Linked DNA regions of Tistrella mobilis. The protein of the gene in region 3 binds, or shares a complex with, the protein of the main gene of each other region. Links are inferred from orthologs where the notes say so. Each region holds a gene or a part of one and is shown on either strand. Other genes may lie near its edges.

Region 1 (6,135 bases), 900 kb from region 3 along the record:
CACAGCCATGATCACGGGCATGGGCATCACGACCACGGCCATGCCACGAAGGTGACCACAGCCGTCGATCTGGTTGGCGGCACAGGTGCCGACACGGCCCGCGCCGCCTGGCAGATCGGCAACCGCCATCGGCCGGCGCAGGTGGTCGACGGCTGGCGGATCCGCACGGCGGATGAGCCGCTGGTCCGCCGTATCGCCGCCGCCCTGGGTTTGCGGATCCTGCCCGCCGCGGACACCTTCGAGCCTGAACCCGGTGCCTATGCCGATCACGCCCATCACCACTGATCCTGCCATGACCACCGAAGGACAGGTTCTGCTGTATGGCTGGCCGGGTGGCCCGGAGGCCCCCTTAGTGGCGGCAGGCCCACGGGCTCTGCACCGGCTGCTTGCCTGGACCAGCCCCAGCTTCCCCATCGGGGCCTTCAGCTACAGCCATGGGCTGGAACAGGCGATCGAGGATGGCACAGTCGGCACGGCAGAGACCCTGGCCGGCTGGATCGGTGGCGTCCTGCGTTTCGGGGCCGGGCGGACCGATGCCGGCTTCGCCGTGCGTGCAGCCCGCCAGGCACAGGCGGGTGACATGGCCGGGCTCGTCGAGACCGCGATCGTCTCCTCAGCCCTGACGCCTGCCGGCGAGCGGGCATTGGAAGCGCGACAGCAGGGTCGGTCATTTCTGGAAGCCGTGGCGCGTGGCTGGGCGCTGAACGAAGCCGCGGACTTGGCGGCACGGCTCGACGCCGCAGAAGTACCGGCCACCCTGCCGATCGCCGCGGGCGCCTGCGGCGGATGGGCAGGTCTGCCCGAAGACATGCTGATCGAAGCCTTCGTTCACGCTTTCGCCGCCAATCTCGTCTCCGCCGGGGTCCGGCTGGTGCCACTGGGACAGACCGATGGCCAGCGGGTGCTGGCAGCGCTGGGTCCCGTGATCGGTGCGGTGGCCGCTGCGGCCCGCGCCGGCCCCGAGGCCGCTCCGGGTGGGGCTGCGATCCTCGCCGACATTGCCGCTCTCAGACACGAAACCCTTTATTCCAGGCTGTTCCGCTCATGACGACGCTCGCCCCCGCGCCCATCCCGCTCACCCCTCAGGGCAGCTCCCGGCCGTTGCGCATCGGCGTCGGTGGCCCCGTCGGCTCCGGCAAGACCGCCCTTCTCGAAGTGCTCTGCCGCAGGCTGCGCGACAGCTATCGGATCGCGGCGATCACCAACGACATCTACACCCAGGAGGACGCGCAGATCCTGACCCGGGCCGGCGCCCTGGCGCCGGAGCGGATCATGGGGGTGGAAACGGGCGGATGCCCGCATACCGCCATCCGGGAAGATGCCTCGATCAACCTCGCGGCCGTGGCCGAGATGAGCATACGCTTTCCCGATCTCGAACTCATCTTCGTTGAAAGCGGCGGCGACAATCTGTCGGCCACTTTCTCGCCCGAACTTGCCGACATCACGATCTATGTGATCGACGTGGCGGCAGGCGAGAAGATCCCGCGCAAGGGCGGCCCCGGCATCACCCGCTCGGATCTGCTGGTGATCAACAAGGTCGATCTGGCCCCCCTGGTCGGCGCCGATCTCGGGATCATGGAGCGGGATGCCGCCCGCATGCGCGGCCGCCGCCCCTTCCTGTTCACCAACATGAAGAGTGGCGCCGGAGTCGACGCCCTGATCGCCCGCCTGCTGGACCTGGGCGGGCTGGATGATCGTCTCGGCGTGTCGTCCGCGGCGCCGCTGGATGTCGCAGCGGCCAGAGCCGAGGCCGCTGCCTGATACGGATCAGAACCGGACGACGCCACCACGGCCGGGCACCGGGACGTGGTCGTTCGGCTGGAGCGTCGTGCGCGGCCCCATTGCGGCCTGGGTCGACCAGACCCCTCGCAGATAGACGAGAAGCGCCGTCACCGTGGCGAGTTCACCCGGTGTGAAGACAGCCTGTCGCTACCCGTTTCGCCGTGGCTGCTCTGTGTGGCGCTCTATCTGGCCAAGCTGGTCACGATGGTCGTCTTCAGGCAGCAGGTCAGCGCCCGAGTACTCGACCACGAGTCGCAGCGACGGAGGGCGGACTGGATCTCACCGCAACCGGGCTACAGGCGCCGGTTGCGGGTCTTGTGTTCGCCGATGCCGTCAAGGCACGCACCACGCCTGGGGAGCAGGGAGCAGGGAGTAGGCCAGTGTGATGGGTTTGCGGCAGCTGGGTACACCACCCTCGGGCCCGCATGCTGCTATCCCCAGCGACAGCACCACGATACGGGCTGTCTGTGAAGGCTTTGCGCGCGACGGATGTGACGCCCCGCTGCCCTGAGCAGACCTGTTCCATACAGGGAGGGAGCCGGAACCAACGGGATCAGGCGGAGATCACCGGACCGTAAGCCGCCTCCAGCCGGGCCAGGGGCTCCGGCCGTGCGACGAAAATGAAGTTGTTGACATAGACCCTGTCCGGCAGCCGGCGGGTTCCTTCTGCATTCAGGGCCGAGCAATCCTGAAGCCGGGCGATATCAAAACCCGCCATATCATGCAGACGACCGTCAAGCAGATAGAGGCCGCGATAGCCGATCGGCCCCAGCAATGCCTGAAGCTCCGCCAGGGTGCCCGGGGTATGGCGCTCTTCGGCCTCAATCAGCAGGGTGGGCCGATTCGCCTTCAGAGTCTCGATGGCTCCGCGAAGTGCCGTGCCCTCGAAGCCCTCCACGTCGATCTTGACGAATCCCACGCGTCGACCGCGGCCGATATCTGCCTTGAGATCGTCAAGCCGCCGGACAGCGACGGCAATGTGCAGCATGCCCGGCGTACTGACGCTTCGCACGGCCTCCTCCTTCATTGAGGCGAGGCCGGATCCGGCCTCGGGCACATGCAACACCGCTTCTCCCTCGGCATCACCGAGCGCCATCGGCATGAGCACCAGCCGCCCCTCGCGAAAATCCCGGGCGAAGCGGGCTTTCAGCACCTTGCTCATGGTCGGATTCGGCTCGAAGGCCACGACGCGTCCGGCGGTCTGCAGCATGGGCGCCGTATAGGCGCCGTAATTGGCGCCGATGTCATAGGCATCGGCATCCGCCTCGGCCAGAATCGGCACCAGCTCCAGTTCCTTCTCGCCGTAATCCGGGGCCATACGGTCGCGGAAGTCTATCAACCGGGCATAGAGCCGGGGCATCCGTCGTTCGATGATGGTTTTCAGGCCGGCCACGGCAGAGAATCCCTTGATCGTATGAGCGATAACGACGAACTCCCTAATCATAACACGGTTGTCGGCAGGGAGGATGTCTATCGATGCCGCAGTGCGACAGCATGGGATACTTGCCCCGGGGCCCGGGCCAGCCGATGATCGGATCATGACCCAGAGATCCGCAGATACCAGCTTCGATGGCCGAGGCCCCCACGCCCCAGATCCACGGATCCAGGCGCTGATCGCCTATTGGCGATCACGGCGCATGGGACGCCCGATACCGCTCAGACGGGATTTCGATCTGCTGGTCGATATGCCAAGGGTTCTCCCCAGCCTTCTGATCATCGAGCGCATGGCCGATGGCGCCTTCCTGCACCGCTATGTCGGCAGCGTCATCGTCGCCCTGGCCAAACGCGATGCCACCGGCCATCTCGTCGACGGTATCTGGTACGGCCATCGCTGCGCCGACATCCTGCGCGCCTATGATCGTGCGATTGATGAGGGCACCCTCATCTGGGGCGTCGATCGCGCAACCTGGCCGGATGGAGAGTGGCGCATGGCAGAGTGGCTGATCATGCCGCTTGCCCGCGTGGATGGCACGCCGGCCTGGATCGCCACCTATACCGTCGTGCTTGACGGGCCGGTGACGTCATATCGGCCGCAGGTTCGCATCCTGAGAGACTGATACCGTCGCCGCTGCCACCGGAAATGCTGGACCAGGATCGAGCCGATGATGCCACCGGTGTCACCTTCTTCGGTCGTCAGATGACGGCGCGGGGCCGGGCCGGCCTCTTCGCTGGCAGCATCGGCGCCGGCATCGCCGGCCAGGATGCCGCTGACATCGGGCGAGCTGCCACTTCTCGTGCTTCTGCTGCCGCCCGGCGGCATGGTTGCGCTGGCACTTACCCCCTGCCGGGCCCCGGCCTGCGCCCGAAGACGGCGAAGGCCCGTCCGGATCACTCCGAACGGGCCTCCAGACAGGTCCTGATCGCCGACGATCAGCGGCGCGCGAGGGCCTTCAGCGCCCCGCGACCGGCGTAATAGCCGGTGTCACCCAGGATTTCCTCGATACGGATAAGCTGGTTGTACTTCGCCAGACGATCCGAGCGCGACAGCGAGCCGGTCTTGATCTGGCCGCAATTGGTGGCAACCGCCAGATCGGCGATGGTGGTGTCCTCGGTCTCGCCCGAGCGATGCGACATCACCGCCGTGTAGCCGGCACGATGGGCCATATCGACCGCACGCAGCGTCTCGGTCAGGGTACCGATCTGGTTGACCTTGATCAGGATCGAGTTCGCAAGGCCCTTCTCGATGCCCTCGGCCAGGATCTGCGGGTTGGTCACGAACAGGTCGTCGCCGACCAGCTGGACCTTGCCGCCGATGGCCCGGGTCAGTGCTGCCCAGCCGTCCCAATCCTGCTCGGCCATGCCGTCCTCGATCGACACGATCGGGTAGCGCGCGACCAGATCCTCGTAGAAACGGACCATGTCGTCGGCGCCGAGCACCCGGCCTTCGCCGTCGAGATGATACTTGCCGTCCTTGAAGAATTCGGACGAGGCCGCGTCGAGCGCCAGCACCACATCCTCACCCGGAGTGTAGCCGGCAGACTCGATCGCCTTCATGATGAAGTCGATGGCCTCGGCATTGCTGCCAAGATTGGGGGCGAAGCCGCCCTCGTCGCCGACATTGGTGTTGTGGCCGGCCGCCGACAGCTGCTTCTTCAGGTGGTGGAACACTTCGGCGCCCGTACGGATGGCATCGGCGATGCTGTCCGCGGCCACCGGCATGATCATGAATTCCTGGATGTCGATCGGGTTGTCGGCATGGGCACCGCCGTTGATGATGTTCATCATCGGGACCGGCAGAGTATGCGCCATGACGCCACCGACATAGCGGAAGAGCGGCCAGCCGGCCTCTTCCGCCGCGGCCCGGGCAACGGCCAGGCTGACGCCCAGGATCGCGTTGGCGCCCAGGCGCGACTTGTTCTCGGTGCCGTCCAGCTCGATCAGCGCCTGATCGATACCGATCTGGTCCTCGCCGTCATAGCCGATCAGTTCGTCCGAAATCTCGCCCATCACGGCTTCGACGGCCTGCTCGACGCCCTTGCCCAGATAACGGGCCGTGTCGCCGTCGCGCTTCTCGACCGCTTCGCGGCTGCCGGTGGAGGCGCCGCTCGGCACGGCGGCACGGCCGATCGCACCGCTTTCCAGCTCGACATCGACCTCGACGGTCGGGTTGCCGCGGCTGTCGAGGATCTCGCGGGCACGAATATCGACGATGGCAGTCATGGGATGTCTCGCTCTCCGTTCAGGGCAAGGGGCCGGGGCAGACTGTCGAGGACAGCAGGCTGTCGACAGAAGGTAGGCAGGACGAGAATGAACGCCGCCCGTGACGATCAGGTGTCGGGGCGGCAAAAGATCAGACGGCCAGCGGACGGGCCTTGGCGGCCGCATCGAAAACCATCCAGTCGGCGACCATATCGGGCAGCGCCTTCAGAGGTACCATGTTCGGGCCGTCGCTCGGCGCCTTGTCGGGGTCGGGATGGGTCTCGGCGAAAATCGCCGCCACGCCGACCGCCGCCGCCGCACGCGCCAGCACGGGCACGAATTCCCGCTGCCCGCCGCTGCGCCCGCCCAGGCCGCCCGGCTGCTGGACCGAATGGGTGGCATCGAACACCACCGGGCAGCCGGTGCGGGCCATGATCGGCAGGCCGCGATAATCGGTCACCAGGGTGTTGTAGCCGAAGCTGACCCCGCGCTCGGTCAGCATCACATTGGGATTGCCGGCGGCATCCAGCTTGGCGACCACATTGGTCATGTCCCAGGGCGCCAGGAACTGGCCCTTCTTGACATTGACCACCCGGCCGGTCTTTGCCGCCGCGACCAGAAGATCGGTCTGGCGGCACAGGAAGGCCGGGATCTGCAGCACATCCACCGCCTCGGCGGCGATGGCACACTGTTCGGGCAGATGCACGTCGGTGA
Region 2 (6,303 bases), 1.6 Mb from region 3 along the record:
GGTCGCCCCCCGCCTCTTCCAGGAATTCCAGATGGCCCAGGGCATGACCGGTCTCGCCCTCGGCAATCGACCGGAACACCGCGGCCACGTCGTTGAAGCCCTCGATATCGGCCTGACGGGCGAAATAGAGGAAGCGGCGATTGGCGGCCGCTTCAGACATAAAGGCCCGGATCAGATTGGCCTCGGTGCGCGTGCCGCCAAGCGGCGGTTCGGCGGCCGGGATGCGGTCGTCGGAACGGTCGGTCATGGGGTACTGGCTCCGTGGCTCTCCGGTTCGTGATCCCGCCGCCCCGCCCCCATGCCGGGCATCAGCGGACGCGGATGATCACGTCGACACGGGCGATGGAGGCATCGCCCGGCGGTTCGGGCAGACGGGCGATCTGGACCGCATCCCCGGGGATGTCCTGGAGATGGCCGCCGTCTTCATAGAAGAAATGATGATGGTGGCTGACATTGGTGTCGAAATAGGACCGGCCGCTGTCGACGACCAGCTCGCGCAGCAGCCCAGCCTGGGTGAACTGGTGCAGCGTATTGTACACGGTGGCCAGCGACACCGGGAGCGCCGCCGCCTGCGCCTCGCGGTGCAGCTCTTCGGCCGTCACATGACGGTCGGTGCCGTCGAGCAGCAGGCGCGCCAGAGCGAGACGCTGCTTGGTCGGCCGGAGACCGGCGGCCTTGAGCTTCTCGAGCACGGCGGTATAGGTGCGGTTGGTGGACATTCCCGGCTCTCGTCTTGTTGAAGGTCCGCGACGCGCCATGGGAAAGTCGCGTAGGGACGGTCAGTTAGCCAGGAATTTAGGTGCGTTCCATTCTGAGTGCAAGGCCGGAGACCGGGGAAGCCCCCCGATCTCCGGCCGGAAGATGCACATCAGTCACCGGTGCGGATGCGTTCGACGAGCTGACGCACGGTCGGGACGAAGCCGTTCGAGTAGAACGGATCTTCGGCGAAACGATAGGCGTTGTGGCCGGCGAACATCAGCTCGTGCTCGACATCCGAGCCATGGGCGATGTTCTGAAGCGTTTTCTGGATGCAGAAACTGCGCGGATCGGCCCGACGGCCGGTGGTGCCCTTCTCGTTGGCCGCCCAGTTGCTGAACTGGCAGGCCGACAGGCACCCCATGCAGTCGATCTGATCGATATGGATCTGCTTCGCCGCGGCAGGGTCGACGAAGATCAGCGTGCTGTCCGGGGTCTTCATCGCTTCGGTATGACCGTCGGCGATCCAGCCCTGGGCGCGTTCGAAATCATGCGCCGTGACATAGACCGGACGGCCGCGCGCACCGATCGGCAGCGCCACCTCATGATCGCCCACGGGCTCGGTGGTGTACGCGATCTGGCGATCGCTGCGGCCGCGGAGCTCCTGCAGGAAGTCGTTGTTGACCGCCGAGGAATAGAAGCCGGTCGGGCTGAAGCGGTGCAGATAGACATCCCCCGGCTTCAGCGTCCGCAGCCGCTCTTTCCAGGCGTCGGAAATCGGGCTCTCCTTGGTGAGCAGCGGCCGGGTACCGAACTGGAACGCCACCGGCGCCACCTCGGGGTCATCCAGCCAGTGCTCCCACTCGCGCAGATACCAGACGCCGCCGGCCATGATGATCGGCACGTTGGGGATGCCGATCTCTTTCATCAGCTCCCGCAGTTCCCGCACACGCGGATAGGGCGACTGCGGCTCGCGCGGGTCCTCGGCATTCGACAGGCCGTTATGGCCGCCGGCAAGCCACGGATCCTCGTACACCACGCCGCCAAGGTACTCGGCAAAGCGATGATAGGCACGCTTCCACAGCGCCCGGAAGGCGCGGGCCGACGAGACGATCGGGTAGTAGTAGACCCCGTGCTCGGCGGCAATCTGGGCCACGCGATAGGGCATGCCGGCGCCACAGGTCACGCCGTGGATCAGGCCTTTGGCCCCTTCCAGCACGCCCTGAAGCACCGTCTCGGCGCCACCCATCTCCCACAGCACATTGACGTGGATCCGGCCTTCGCCGCCCGCCAGCTCGTGGGCGATGCGCGCCTGGGTGATGCCGCCGCGGATGCCGTAGGCCACCAGCTCGCCATGCCGCTCGCGGCGGGTCTTGCCGTAATAGGTCTGCGGGATCGGGCGGCCGTCGGCGTCGAAACTGTCGGCATTCACACCCGAAAACGTCCCCACGCCGCCGGCTGCAGCCCACGCGCCGGAGCTTTCGCCGTTCGACACGGCGACACCTTTCCCGCCTTCGACCAAGGGCAGGACTTCCCGTCCGGACAGGAGGATGGGGTTCAAGGGCTTCACGATGCCTCCGCTACTCGTCCTTGCGTTCTTTTTGTTCAAAGCGACGGCCCGGGCCGGCGGTTCCGCCGTCCGATCCGCGCCGATGCGTTCGAACCGATCCGCCCATGGCCGGGCCTCGGGACCAGGCCTTGGGCAGGTTCGCCGGTTAACTGGCCATGGTTTTCCATGAAGTCCAGCCCTGCCCGCCGTGGTTTTTTGCACCGCACCCGCAGGCACGCGCCCTGGAAGCGAGGCAGTCGGCAGACATGGCGACGCCGGCCGGCGATTTCCTGAAGGGAAGGCCACCGGCCGGCGCGTCGTCATATCACGGAATGCGGGGCCGCGCGATCAGCGCGGGCCGCGGGGCTTGCGCGGACGGTCGCCGCGATCCCGGTCACCACGGGGCTCGCGGTCGCCACGCGGCTCGCGGTCACCGCGGGGCTCACGATCGCCACGCGGCTCGCGATCGCCGCGGGGTTCGCGAGGCTCACGGGTATCGGGCAGCTCCTCGCCGGTCGCCTGATCGACGACGCGCATCGAGAGCTTCACCTTGCCGCGGTCGTCGATGCCGAGCACCTTGACCTTCACCTCGTCACCCTCGTTGATCACGTCGGTGACCTGGTTGACCCGCTGGGCCGACAGCTCCGAGATGTGGACCAGGCCGTCGCGGGTGCCGATGAAGTTCACGAAGGCGCCGAACTCGACCACCTTCACCACCTTGCCGGTGTAGATGGTGCCGACCTCGGGCTCCGCCACGATGCCCTTGATCCAGTTGATCGCGGCATCCATCGCCTTGCCGTCCACCGCGGCGACGCGGATGGTGCCGTCATCCTCGATATCGACCTTGGCGCCGGTCTGCTCGGTGATCTCGCGGATCACCTTACCGCCGGTGCCGATCACTTCGCGGATCTTGTCCTTGGGGATCGAGATGGTCGTGATCCGCGGCGCATTGGAGCTGACCTCCTCACGCGCACCGCCCAACGCCTCGGCCATACGGCCCAGAATGTGCAGACGGCCGTCGCGCGCCTGGCCCAGCGCGACCTTCATGATCTCTTCGGTGATGCCGGTGATCTTGATGTCCATCTGCAGGGCCGTGATGCCCTGATCGGTGCCGGCCACCTTGAAGTCCATGTCGCCAAGATGATCCTCGTCGCCGAGGATGTCGCTCAGCACCGCGAAGCCGTCATCTTCCTTGATCAGACCCATGGCGATGCCGGCGACGGGTCGCGCCAGCGGCACGCCCGCATCCATCATCGACAGCGAGCTGCCGCAGACGGTGGCCATCGACGACGAGCCGTTCGACTCGGTGATCTCCGACACGATGCGAATCGTGTAGGGGAAGGCCGACTTCTCGGGGAGCACGGCGCGCAGCGCCCGCCAGGCCAGCTTGCCATGGCCGATCTCACGGCGGCCGGGGCTGCGCATCGGGCTGGCTTCACCCACCGAATAGGGCGGGAAGTTGTAGTGCAGCAGGAAGTGCTCGCGGTATTCGCCCTCAAGCATGTCCATGATCTGCTCGTCCTGGCCCGTACCCAGCGTGGTGACCACCAGCGCCTGGGTCTCGCCGCGGGTGAACAGCGTCGAGCCGTGGGCCCGCGACAGCACACCCACTTCCGAGACGATCGGACGGACGGTCTTCAGGTCGCGGCCGTCGATGCGCACGCCTTCCTTCAGGATCCGGCCACGGACGATCTTGGCTTCGAGCGCCTTGAACGCACCGGAGACCAGCTGGGCTTCAAGGCCCTCGCCGGCGACCAGGGTCTCGACGGTCTTCTCCTTGACCGCCTTGACCGCCAGCTGGCGCTGCTGCTTCACAACCTGGCGATAGGCCTCTTCCAGACCCGGACGGGCCACGGCCTCGACACGGGCTGCCACGGCCTTGGCGGCCGGGTTCTCGGGCAGCGGCCAGGGGTCCTTGGCGCACTCCTCGGCGAGGTCGATGATCGCATCGATCACCGGCTGGAAGCCTTCATGACCGAACATCACCGCGCCCAGCATAACCTCTTCGGTCAGCTCCTTGGCCTCGGATTCAACCATCAGCACGGCTTCGTCGGTACCGGCGACAACCAGGTCGAGCGCGGTGTCGCCCATCTGCGAGCGCAGCGGGTTCAGCACGTACTCGCCATTGATGTAACCGACACGTGCGCCGGCGATCGGCCCCAGGAAAGGCACGCCCGAAATGGTCAGAGCGGCAGAGGCTGCCACCATCGACACGATGTCGGGGTCATTCTCGGTGTCGTGGCTCAGCACGGTGCAGATGATCTGCGTCTCGTTGCGATAGCCATCGGCGAACATCGGGCGGATCGGGCGATCGATGAGACGCGAGGTCAGCGTCTCCTTCTCGTTCGGGCGGCCCTCACGCTTGAAGAAGCCGCCGGGGATCTTGCCCGCGGCGAAAGCCTTCTCCTGGTAATTGACCGTCAGCGGAAAGAAGTCGACGCCGGGCTTCGGCTCGCGGGCGGCGACCACCGTCGCCAGCACGGCAGTCTCACCGTAGGTGGCGAGCACGGCACCATCGGCCTGGCGCGCAATCCGCCCGGTCTCGAAGGTGAGCTTGCGCCCCGCCCACATGACTTCCTTGCGATAGATCGTAAACATCTCGTCTCTCTCTTCCATTCCATCGGCGGGGCGCTCCGGGTGTTGCGGGCCGGGCTCCGCCGGACCCTGGCCTCCAACATCCCGAACGTTTCTGCCCATCGCCCGGCCATCTGCCGGGACGGGGGGTCCCGCGGGCGGACCGCCTGACCTTGCGCCCGTTCTCGTTCCGGGGCGCGTTCCCGGCCTCATCCGGCCGGGCGGCGATCCGCGTCGCGGCCGCATCCGGAACGAAATCCGGACCGGCCGCATGCTCCGTCGGGGGTTCCTGATCACTCCACCTGCCCCGACGGCGACGACATGCCGCGCGCCATCCCATGACAGCCGCGAGCCGGGACCCGGTTCGACCAGAGGCGGATCCCGGTGGATCCGTCGGCCGGGGAGCGGGTCCTCTCCCCCTTTAATCTCCCGCACGGCGGCGGATGGCAGATCCATCCGCTGCGATAGGACACACCCCCGTGCGTCAGGTGGCCCCGGATGACAAAAGGGGGGACGCGATCGCCCCCCCTCCGGCCATCAGATCACTTACGCAGACCCAGGCGCTGGATGACTTCCTTGTACCGGGCCTCGTCGTTGCGACGCAGATAGTCCAGCAGCTTGCGGCGCTGGCTGACCATCTTCAGCAGGCCGCGCCGGGAGTGGATATCCTTGGCATGGGTCTTGAAGTGTTCGGTCAGGTTGCGGATCCGCTCGGTCAGGATCGCGACCTGGACTTCCGGCGAACCGGTGTCATTGGTGCCGCGGGCATATTCGGTGACCAGCTCGGTCTTGCGCGACTTGGTGATCGACATCGGGTGTCCTTCCTTGATCAGGCGGCGCTGGTGGCGCCGAGGTTGAAGCCGCGCACCGAACGAAGCAATCCGTCCTCGGCCCGGGCGAGCGCCACCAGGCGCCCGTCGAGCGTCGCACGAACCAGTCGTCCTTCGGGAACGGCCATATCCCGCAGCGGGCGCCCGTTTCTGAGCGCATCGGCTTCGGGACCGGTCAGGGCCAGCGCCGGGATGTCGTCCAGCGCGGTCTCGACCGGAAACAGATGGGTGTCGAGCGCGGCACTATGCACGAGCGCTTCGAGCTTTTCCAGAGTGATTGCATGGGCTTCGCCGAATGCGCCCGACCGGGTCCGCCGCAGCATCGACAGGTGTCCGACCGTGTCGAGTGCCAGCGCCAGATCACGGCCCACCGCCCGGGCATAAGTGCCCTTGCCGCAGGCCAGCCGGAAGCGGGCATGGTCCGCGTCCAGGATCTCCAGCAGTTCCAACGCATCGATCCGCACCCGGCGCACCGGCATCTCGGGCGTCTCACCGGCCCGGGCCAGCGCATAGGCGCGCCGGCCGGCCAGCTTGATCGCCGAATAGGCCGGCGGCACCTGGTCGATCTCGCCCAGGAAGTCCGGCAGGGCCGCACGGATCGCCGCGGCGTCGGGACGATGATCGCTGGTCTCCAGCACCTCGCCCTCGCGGTCG
Region 3 (7,333 bases):
AGGTGCTGGCTGAAGCGAATGCGCTTGAGGCCGCCGGCCGTCACATCATCCATATGGAAGTCGGCCAGCCGTCGACCGGCGCGCCTGCGCCGGCGATCCGTGCAGCCCGCGCCGCGCTTGACGGTCCGGCCTTCGGCTATACCGAGGGGGCCGGGCAGCCGGCGCTGCGCCGGCGGATCGCCGAGCATTACCGGTCGTGGTACGGGCTTGAGATTCCGATCGAGCGCATCCTGATCACCCATGGTGCCTCGGGCTGCTTCACCATCGCCTTCCTGGCGGCTTTCGATGCCGGGGCGCGGGTGGCGATGGCGGAGCCGGGCTATACCTCGTACCGCAATGTGCTGAAGGCGCTCGATATCGAGGTCGTGTCGATCGAGACCGGGCCCGAAAGCCGCTTTCAGCCGACCATCGCCCATCTGGAGGCGCTGGAGAAGCCGATCGACGGGCTGATCGTCGCCAGCCCCTCCAACCCGACCAGCACCACGCTGAAGCCGGAAGAGCTGGAAGCTCTGGTGCGCTATTGCGAAGCGAAGGGCATCACGCTGATCTCGGACGAGATCTATCACGGTCTGACCTATGGTGCGCCCACCCGCAGCGCGCTGAACTTCTCTCAGGCGCCGATCGTGGTGAACAGCTTCTCGAAGTATTTCGCCATGACCGGCTGGCGCATGGGCTGGATGGTGGTGCCGGAAGACATGGCCCGCACGGCCGAAAAGCTGGCGCAGAACTTCTTCCTCTCGCCCTCGGCCGTTGCCCAGATCGCCGCCACGGCCGCTTTCGACGGTTATGAAGAGGCCGGGATCGCGGTACAGCGCTATGCCGAAAACCGCCGGATCCTGCTCGACGGCCTGCCCAAGGTCGGGCTCGGACGGATCGCGCCGATCGACGGCGCCTTCTATGTCTGGGCCGACATTTCCGACTACAGCACCGACAGCATCGATTTCTGCCGTCGCATGCTGCACGAAGCCGGCATCGCCGCCACCCCCGGCGTCGATTTCGACCCGTTCAAGGGCCATCACTATCTGCGCATGGCCTTTGCCGGGGCGACCGAAGAGATGGTGCAGGTGGTCGACCGGCTGGATGGCTGGATGCGCCGCAGTTTCGGCGTCGGCAAGGTCGCCTGACCAGACGGACGACAGCTGCCCGGACAAAAAACAGGGGCCGCCGGTTCGACCGGCGGCCCCTGTTTTTGTCCGTGGCCGGAGCCGGCCTGGGGCCGGCTCCGGATCCGGGTGGTCAGCTGCGGCCGCGAGAGGCCCACCAGCCGCGGCGCGGGCGCGCGGGCGCACCTTCGGCCTCGATCACCGTCACCGCCGGCTCGTCGTCGCCGGCCGGCTGCGGTGCGGCATCCGTACCGGTTTCCGCCGCGGTTTCGGTGGCGGTGGTCGGTTCGGTGGCGGTGGTCGGTTCGGTGGCGGTGGTCGGTTCGGTGGCGGTGGCCGGTTCGGTGGTGGCGTCCTCGCGGAAGGGCGGCTCCAGCGGGGCAGCCGGGGCCTCGGCGGCTTCGGCCACCGCGGCGGCGGCCGGCCCGTCGATCACCGGCGGCTCGGCGCCGGTTTCCACGGCGGTCACGACCAGGGCCGGCTCGGCCGCCTCCACCGCAGGCTCCGCCTTGCGGCGGCGGCGCGGCTTCGGTGCCTCGGCGGCCGCACCCTCCACCGGCTCGGCCGCCTTGGCCTTACGGGTGCGGGTGGTCTTGGCCGGGGTTGCCGCCTTGGCGGTCTTGGCCGCAGCGGTTCTGGTGGTCGCAGCCTTGGTCGTCGTCGCCTTGGCGCGCGTCGCCCGCTTGCGGACGGGGGCCTCTTCCGCAACCACCTCGGCATCGGCCGGGGCGTCTGCGGCGGTCCCGGCCACCTTGCGGCGACGGCTCGGCTTCGGCGCAGCCTCGGCCTCGGCGGGTGCCTCGGCTTCGGTCTCCGCCTTCACCTTGCGGCGGCGCTTCGGCTTCTCGGGCGCCGCGGCGACCGGCTCTTCGGCCACCACCGCATCGGCCACGACCACGGCATCGGCTTCCGGCACCAGATCGGCACCGACGGCCTCGGGCTCCGCAGCGGGATGCCCGGTGGCCGCTGCCTCTTCAGCCGGCGCCTGTTCCGCCACCACGCCGTCTTCGGCCTGCCCGTCTTCGGCCTCCACGTCTTCAGCCTGAGCCGCTTCAGCCGGCACCTCGTCAGCGCGGGCTGCCTCGACCGGTTCCTCGTCGACCGCCGCTTCATCCGCGGCGGCTTCGGCCGGTGCCGTGTCGCTCACCGGTGCCGGGGCGGCTTCGGCCTCGGCCACCGCCTCGACCTCCGCCACTGCATCGACGTCGGGCTGCCGCCGGCGACGGCGACGGCGACGGCCGCGACCCTCTTCGGCTTCGGCAGCTTCGGCCGCAGGAGCTTCGGTCACCGAGGCTTCCGCCACCGGGGCCTCTGCCGCAGCATCTTCGGTCACCGGCTCGACGATTTCGGCCGCCGCCACCGGGGCCTCGGCCTCGGCTTCGGTCACCGCATCATCTGCCGCGTCCGCGTCCCCATTGTCGTCATCGGCAGCCTGGACGTCGGTGCGGGCCTCGCCATTGCCCGGCCGGCGCCGGCGACGCCGGCGACGGCGGCGGCCATTCTCCTCGGCAGTCCGGGCCTCTTCGGCGCTCTCGCCGCCGGCCACGGCTTCCGTGCCCGAGGCGCCAGTGTCCGAGGCGCCAGTGTCCGAGGCGTCAGTGTCCGAGGCGTCGGTCTCGCCGTCGGTCTCGTCCTGATCATCGCCCTCGGCGTCGGTCTGATCGTCGCCCTCGGCGGCCGACAGGGTCTCGTCGTCACGCCGCTTGCGCCGGCGCGACCGGCGGCGCCGCTTGCGGCGGTTCCGCTCTTCCTCGCTCTGGCTGTCGGCCTCGGGCCGGGGCTCGGCTGCGGCCTCGCTGCGGGCTTCGGCGGCGGCCTCTTCCTCGGCCATCGCCTCTTCCTCGGCCTCGGCTTCCGCGACCTCGGCGGCGATGCGGGCGGCATCGGCATCGGCGGCGGCGGCGGAGGATTCGGCGGTCACCGGGCGCTCGGCGGTTGCCGGCCGCTCGGGGATCTCACCTTCCTTGCGCTGACGGGTGCGCTCCAGCTCATAAGGCATGGGCGGCGTCAGATTGTCGGCGGCCTCCACCACCACGCGGAAGACGTAGCGGGCCTCGATATCCGCCAGCATGTCGCGCTTGTGGTTGAAGATGTAGAGCGCAACCTCGGTCGGCACGCGCAGCACCAGCTCTTCGGTACGTTCGCGGATGCCTTCCTCTTCCACCGCACGCAGGGCGGCAAGCGCCGTGCTCTCCACCGACCGCACCAGGCCGGTGCCGCCGCAATGCGGGCACTGCATGGTGCTGGCCTCGATCAGCGACGGGCGCAGCCGCTGGCGCGACAGTTCCAGCAGGCCGAAACCGCTGATCCGGCCCAGCTGGATGCGGGCGCGATCGGCCTTCATCGCCTCCTTCAGGCGCCGTTCGACCGCACGGTTGTTCTTGCGGTCGTCCATGTCGATGAAGTCGATGACGATCAGCCCGGCCAGGTCGCGCAGGCGCAGCTGGCGGGCGACCTCGTCGGCGGCCTCAAGATTGGTCTTGAGCGCGGTCTCCTCGATGTTCCGCTCGCGGGTGGAGCGGCCCGAATTGACGTCGATCGCGACCAGCGCCTCGGTCTGATTGATCACCACATAGCCGCCCGAGGGCAGGCGCACGGTGGGGGAGTGCATCGAGGCGAGCTGGGTTTCGACCTGGTAGCGGTGGAAGAGGGGGATGCGGTCGCCATACTGCTTCACCAGCCGCGCGCGGCTGGGCATCAGCATCCGCATGAACTCCTTCGCGGCGCGATAGCCGTCGCCGCCCTCGACCAGCAGTTCGTCGATGTCGTTGGAATAGATGTCGCGGATCGACCGCTTGATGATATCGGCCTCTTCATAGATCAGGGCCGGGGCGCGCGACGACAGGGTGCGCTCGCGGATGTCGTCCCACAGCCGCGAAAGGTATTCATAGTCGCGCTTGATCTCGGTCTTGGTGCGCTCGGCGCCGGCGGTGCGCAGCACCACGCTCATGCCGGCGGGGGTGCCCAGCTCGGTCAGGGTCTCGCGCAGCTTCTTGCGGGTGCGGGCATCCGAAATCTTGCGCGAGATGCCACCGCCATTGGGCGTGTTCGGCATCAGCACGCAATAGCGGCCGGCCAGCGAAATATAGCTGGTCAGGGCCGCACCCTTGGTGCCGCGCTCTTCCTTGGCCACCTGAACCAGGATCAGCTGCCGCTTCTTGATGACTTCCTGGATCTTGTACTGGCGATGCGGCTGCAGCCGCCGCCGGCTGGCACCGCCGGCCGCGATGTCGTCGACGTCGGAACCGCCGACTTCCTCGATCTCGGGGCCTTCGCCGGCATCGGCACGCGCCTCGCGCTCGGCATCCTCTCGTGCCGCCTTCTCGACCTCGCGGACCAGCGCCTCGCGATCCGCCAGCGGGATCTGGAAGTAGTCGGGGTGGATCTCGCTGAAGGCCAGGAAGCCGTTCCGGTTTCCGCCATAATCGACGAATGCGGCCTGGAGCGACGGCTCGACCCGGGTCACCTTGGCGAGATAGATGTTCCCCTTCAGCTGCTTCTTGGTCGAGGTTTCGAAATCGAATTCTTCAAGCCGGTTGCCGTTGGTGACGACCACCCGCATCTCTTCGGGGTGGTTCGCGTCGATCAGCATACGCTTCGTCATCGAGCGTGGAACTCCGGATATGACCGCAACGGGCGCCGGCCATCGTCAGGCGGCGCAGATCCGTCGGGCAGGATTTGGAGGAACGACGCACGGGGCTGCGGCCGTCGGCTGCGCCGGTGCCGGTGAAGGCAGCGGCGGCAGGCGGCACGGTCAGGCCCGGTGTCGGATGGCAGGGAAACGGCGCGAAGACGACGGAACGCGTACCGCCGAGCGATCGGCGGCAGCTGTAGCCTCTCAGGCTGTGCACCGGACGCTCAGACGGATGTGGCATCAGAAGACGCCTCAGGGTCCGCGCGACCGACGCTCTGCGCGAAACCGCGCGCGTCGTTCATGACCGTTCCTTGTTGGTCGGGGGGGCGCACCGCGTAATTGCCGCACACTCCGCTCCGCCACCGCGTCACAAGGATTTCGCTCTCCGCCGGCCGGCCTGGCCACGCATGATGCGAGGCCGGCATGCCCTGGGTCGTCGTCGTCCTGCCTCGCGGCGGGTTCAACCGTCGGCCGGGGGATGCTCCCTCCCGGAGCGGCGCGGTCCGATAAACTCGGTCCGATGCCTCCGGCCATACGGAATTCCGGCACGACCCGTCCGGCAGAAGGCCTCTCTCTGATACGAGAGGTGCCGGTGACCGAAGCGGAACGCGCGGCCGCACTATAGAACAGGTCGGAGCCCTTCCACAATCGCGCTGTTGCAATCCGGCGACAGGGCAAGCGCGTGTTGCGCGCGCATGCGGCCACACGGACGCGCCCTGCGGCAGCCGCATCCGGCCGGGGATCGGAGGGGCGGGAGTCTCCCGGCGGACACAACCATTTGTCCGAGTTCACCCCCGGTGCCAACAACATGGATAAACGCATTGAAAGATTGGGCGACTTCCGCCTATAAAACGAAGGAGTCGCTGGTTGCGGTGTCATCGGAGCTGCCCGTTTTCGGGCGGTTTTCGGGCGGCGCGGCCGGTCAGAGGATCAGCCGCCGACGCCTCCTGGAGCCGTCACATGTCCGCGCCTGCCATTCGCCAGACCGCCGACCATTTTTGCCGCGTCTCCGCTGCGCCGCCGTCCCGGCCGGGCCGGATGGCGAAACGTGTCGTCGGCTGGATGCTGGTCTGCCTGCTGGCGCTGGTCTCGGTGATTGCCGGGCCGCTGCCGGGCATCGGTCCGGAAGAGGCGGCCGCCGCCGAAACCGCCCGCGCGGTCGGCCTGCGCTTCGGCATGCATCCCGACAAGACCCGGCTGGTGATCGATCTGGATCGCCGGGTGGATTTCCGCGCCTTCACCCTGTCGGGCCCCGACCGGGTGGTGATCGATTTCCGCAACCTGGACTGGCAGATCCTCGACAAGGGCGAGAATTCCGGGGCCGGGCTGATCGCGCGCTATCGCGTCGGCCTGTTCGAACCCGGCGTCTACCGCATGGTGCTCGACCTTTCCCAGCCATCCCAGATCGATTCGATGTTCGTGCTGCCGGCCCAGGACGGGCTGCCGCCGCGTTTCGTGGTCGATCTGTCGCGCACCTCGGCGCAATCCTTCGCCCGGACCACGCTGAAGGGGGAACCGGAAGACCGGTTCGACGGCACCAAGGTCGCCGCCGCCCCGCAGCCGCCCGCGGGCCAGGCAGCCGTTGCCGCAGCGCCGATCGTGCCCGATGCGGCCCGGCCGCGCGCCCGGACCGACGGCCGGCGGATCGTCGCCATCGATGCCGGCCATGGCGGCATCGATCCGGGCGCGATCGGCATCACCGGCGTGCAGGAGAAGTCGATCACGCTCGCCATGGCCAAGGCCCTGGCCCAGGAGCTTGAGAAGACCGGCCGCTACAAGGCCGTGCTGACCCGCGACCGCGACATCTTCATCCGGCTGCGCGACCGGGTTGCCATCGCCCGTGCCGCCCAGGCGGAGCTGTTCATCTCGATCCATGCCGACTCGGTGCAGAATCCGCGCACCCGCGGCCTGTCGATCTACACCCTGTCGGAACGGGCGTCCGACGGCGTTGCGGCCCAGCTGGCCGACAGCGAAAACAAGTCCGACCTGATCGCCGGCGTCGATCTTTCGACGGAGAGCGCCGAGGTCACCTCGATCCTGATCGATCTGGCCCGGCGCGAGACCATGAACCTGTCGGCGCGCTTTGCAGGCCATGTCATCGGCCAGGTTCAGCCGCATACCGAACTGCTGACCAAGCCGGTCCGGTCGGCCGGCTTCGCCGTGCTCAAGGCCCCGGACATGCCGTCGGTGCTGATCGAGACCGGTTTCCTGTCCAACCGTCAGGACGAGAAAGTGCTTCAGGACCCCGCGCATCGCGCGAAGCTCGCCCGCGGCATCGCGGGGGCGATCGACCAGTTCTTTGCCGGCGAGCAGACCTGGAGCCGCCTCTGAGCCCGCCCGAGCGCGCGCGGTGCCCCAGCCGTCTTATGCCGTGTCATTTGCGTGGCTTGCAGGGCGGGCATGGTGCCCCTGCGATTGACGCGGGCGCCCTGCGCGGCCACACTCCGGCTCCGCGACCAGGGGCGTTTCCGTCCGCTGGCCCCGCCCGTCAACCATATGGGAGCCGCCGGCCCTGGCCCGCGGCGTTGCACAGCCGATGAGCCTGATCCGTCTGCTCGGTTTTCTCCTGACCGGCATCGTCCTGCTCGCCATCGCT

Evidence for each region.
Region 1: the proteins of P7L68_RS20390 (region 3) and eno are in contact, whole or in part, in a solved structure (PDB 2FYM), measured with the Escherichia coli proteins. The link is inferred for Tistrella mobilis from one-to-one orthologs.
Region 2: the proteins of P7L68_RS20390 (region 3) and pnp are in contact, whole or in part, in a cryo-EM structure (PDB 9QH0), measured with the Escherichia coli proteins. The link is inferred for Tistrella mobilis from one-to-one orthologs.

The regions. Positions count from the first base shown.
Region 1 is NZ_CP121017.1:2,372,193-2,378,327, forward strand. Bases 3,298-6,135 are described here. They hold eno (phosphopyruvate hydratase), read right to left. Parts: upstream 5,443-6,135; coding sequence 4,153-5,442; downstream 3,298-4,152. Other genes in these bases: P7L68_RS16560 (FkbM family methyltransferase), read right to left, coding at 3,298-3,322; P7L68_RS16565 (PAS domain-containing protein), read left to right, coding at 3,321-3,839; kdsA (3-deoxy-8-phosphooctulonate synthase), read right to left, coding at 5,573-6,135. Also shown: P7L68_RS16545 (hypothetical protein), read left to right, coding at 1-285; P7L68_RS16550 (urease accessory protein UreF), read left to right, coding at 293-1,048; urease accessory protein UreG, read left to right, coding at 1,045-1,761; more of P7L68_RS16560, read right to left, coding at 2,336-3,297. UniProt on the Escherichia coli protein: Catalyzes the reversible conversion of 2-phosphoglycerate (2-PG) into phosphoenolpyruvate (PEP). It is essential for the degradation of carbohydrates via glycolysis.
Region 2 is NZ_CP121017.1:4,897,176-4,903,478, reverse strand. The notes cover bases 2,219-5,224. They hold pnp (polyribonucleotide nucleotidyltransferase), read right to left. Parts: upstream 4,844-5,224; coding sequence 2,594-4,843; downstream 2,219-2,593. Other genes in these bases: P7L68_RS27720 (NAD(P)H-dependent flavin oxidoreductase), read right to left, coding at 2,219-2,266. In the rest of the region: P7L68_RS27730 (rubrerythrin family protein), read right to left, coding at 1-247; iron response transcriptional regulator IrrA, read right to left, coding at 309-719; more of P7L68_RS27720, read right to left, coding at 869-2,218; rpsO (30S ribosomal protein S15), read right to left, coding at 5,362-5,631; tRNA pseudouridine(55) synthase TruB, read right to left, coding at 5,649-6,303. UniProt on the Escherichia coli protein: Involved in mRNA degradation. Catalyzes the phosphorolysis of single-stranded polyribonucleotides processively in the 3'- to 5'-direction. Also involved, along with RNase II, in tRNA processing.
Region 3 is NZ_CP121017.1:3,269,815-3,277,147, reverse strand. The notes cover bases 1,037-5,072. They hold P7L68_RS20390 (ribonuclease E/G), read right to left. Parts: upstream 4,708-5,072; coding sequence 1,237-4,707; downstream 1,037-1,236. Other genes in these bases: P7L68_RS20395 (pyridoxal phosphate-dependent aminotransferase), read left to right, coding at 1,037-1,124. Also shown: more of P7L68_RS20395, read left to right, coding at 1-1,036; P7L68_RS20385 (N-acetylmuramoyl-L-alanine amidase), read left to right, coding at 5,776-7,068; P7L68_RS20380 (penicillin-binding protein 1A), read left to right, coding at 7,274-7,333. UniProt on the Escherichia coli protein: Endoribonuclease that plays a central role in RNA processing and decay. Required for the maturation of 5S and 16S rRNAs and the majority of tRNAs. Also involved in the degradation of most mRNAs.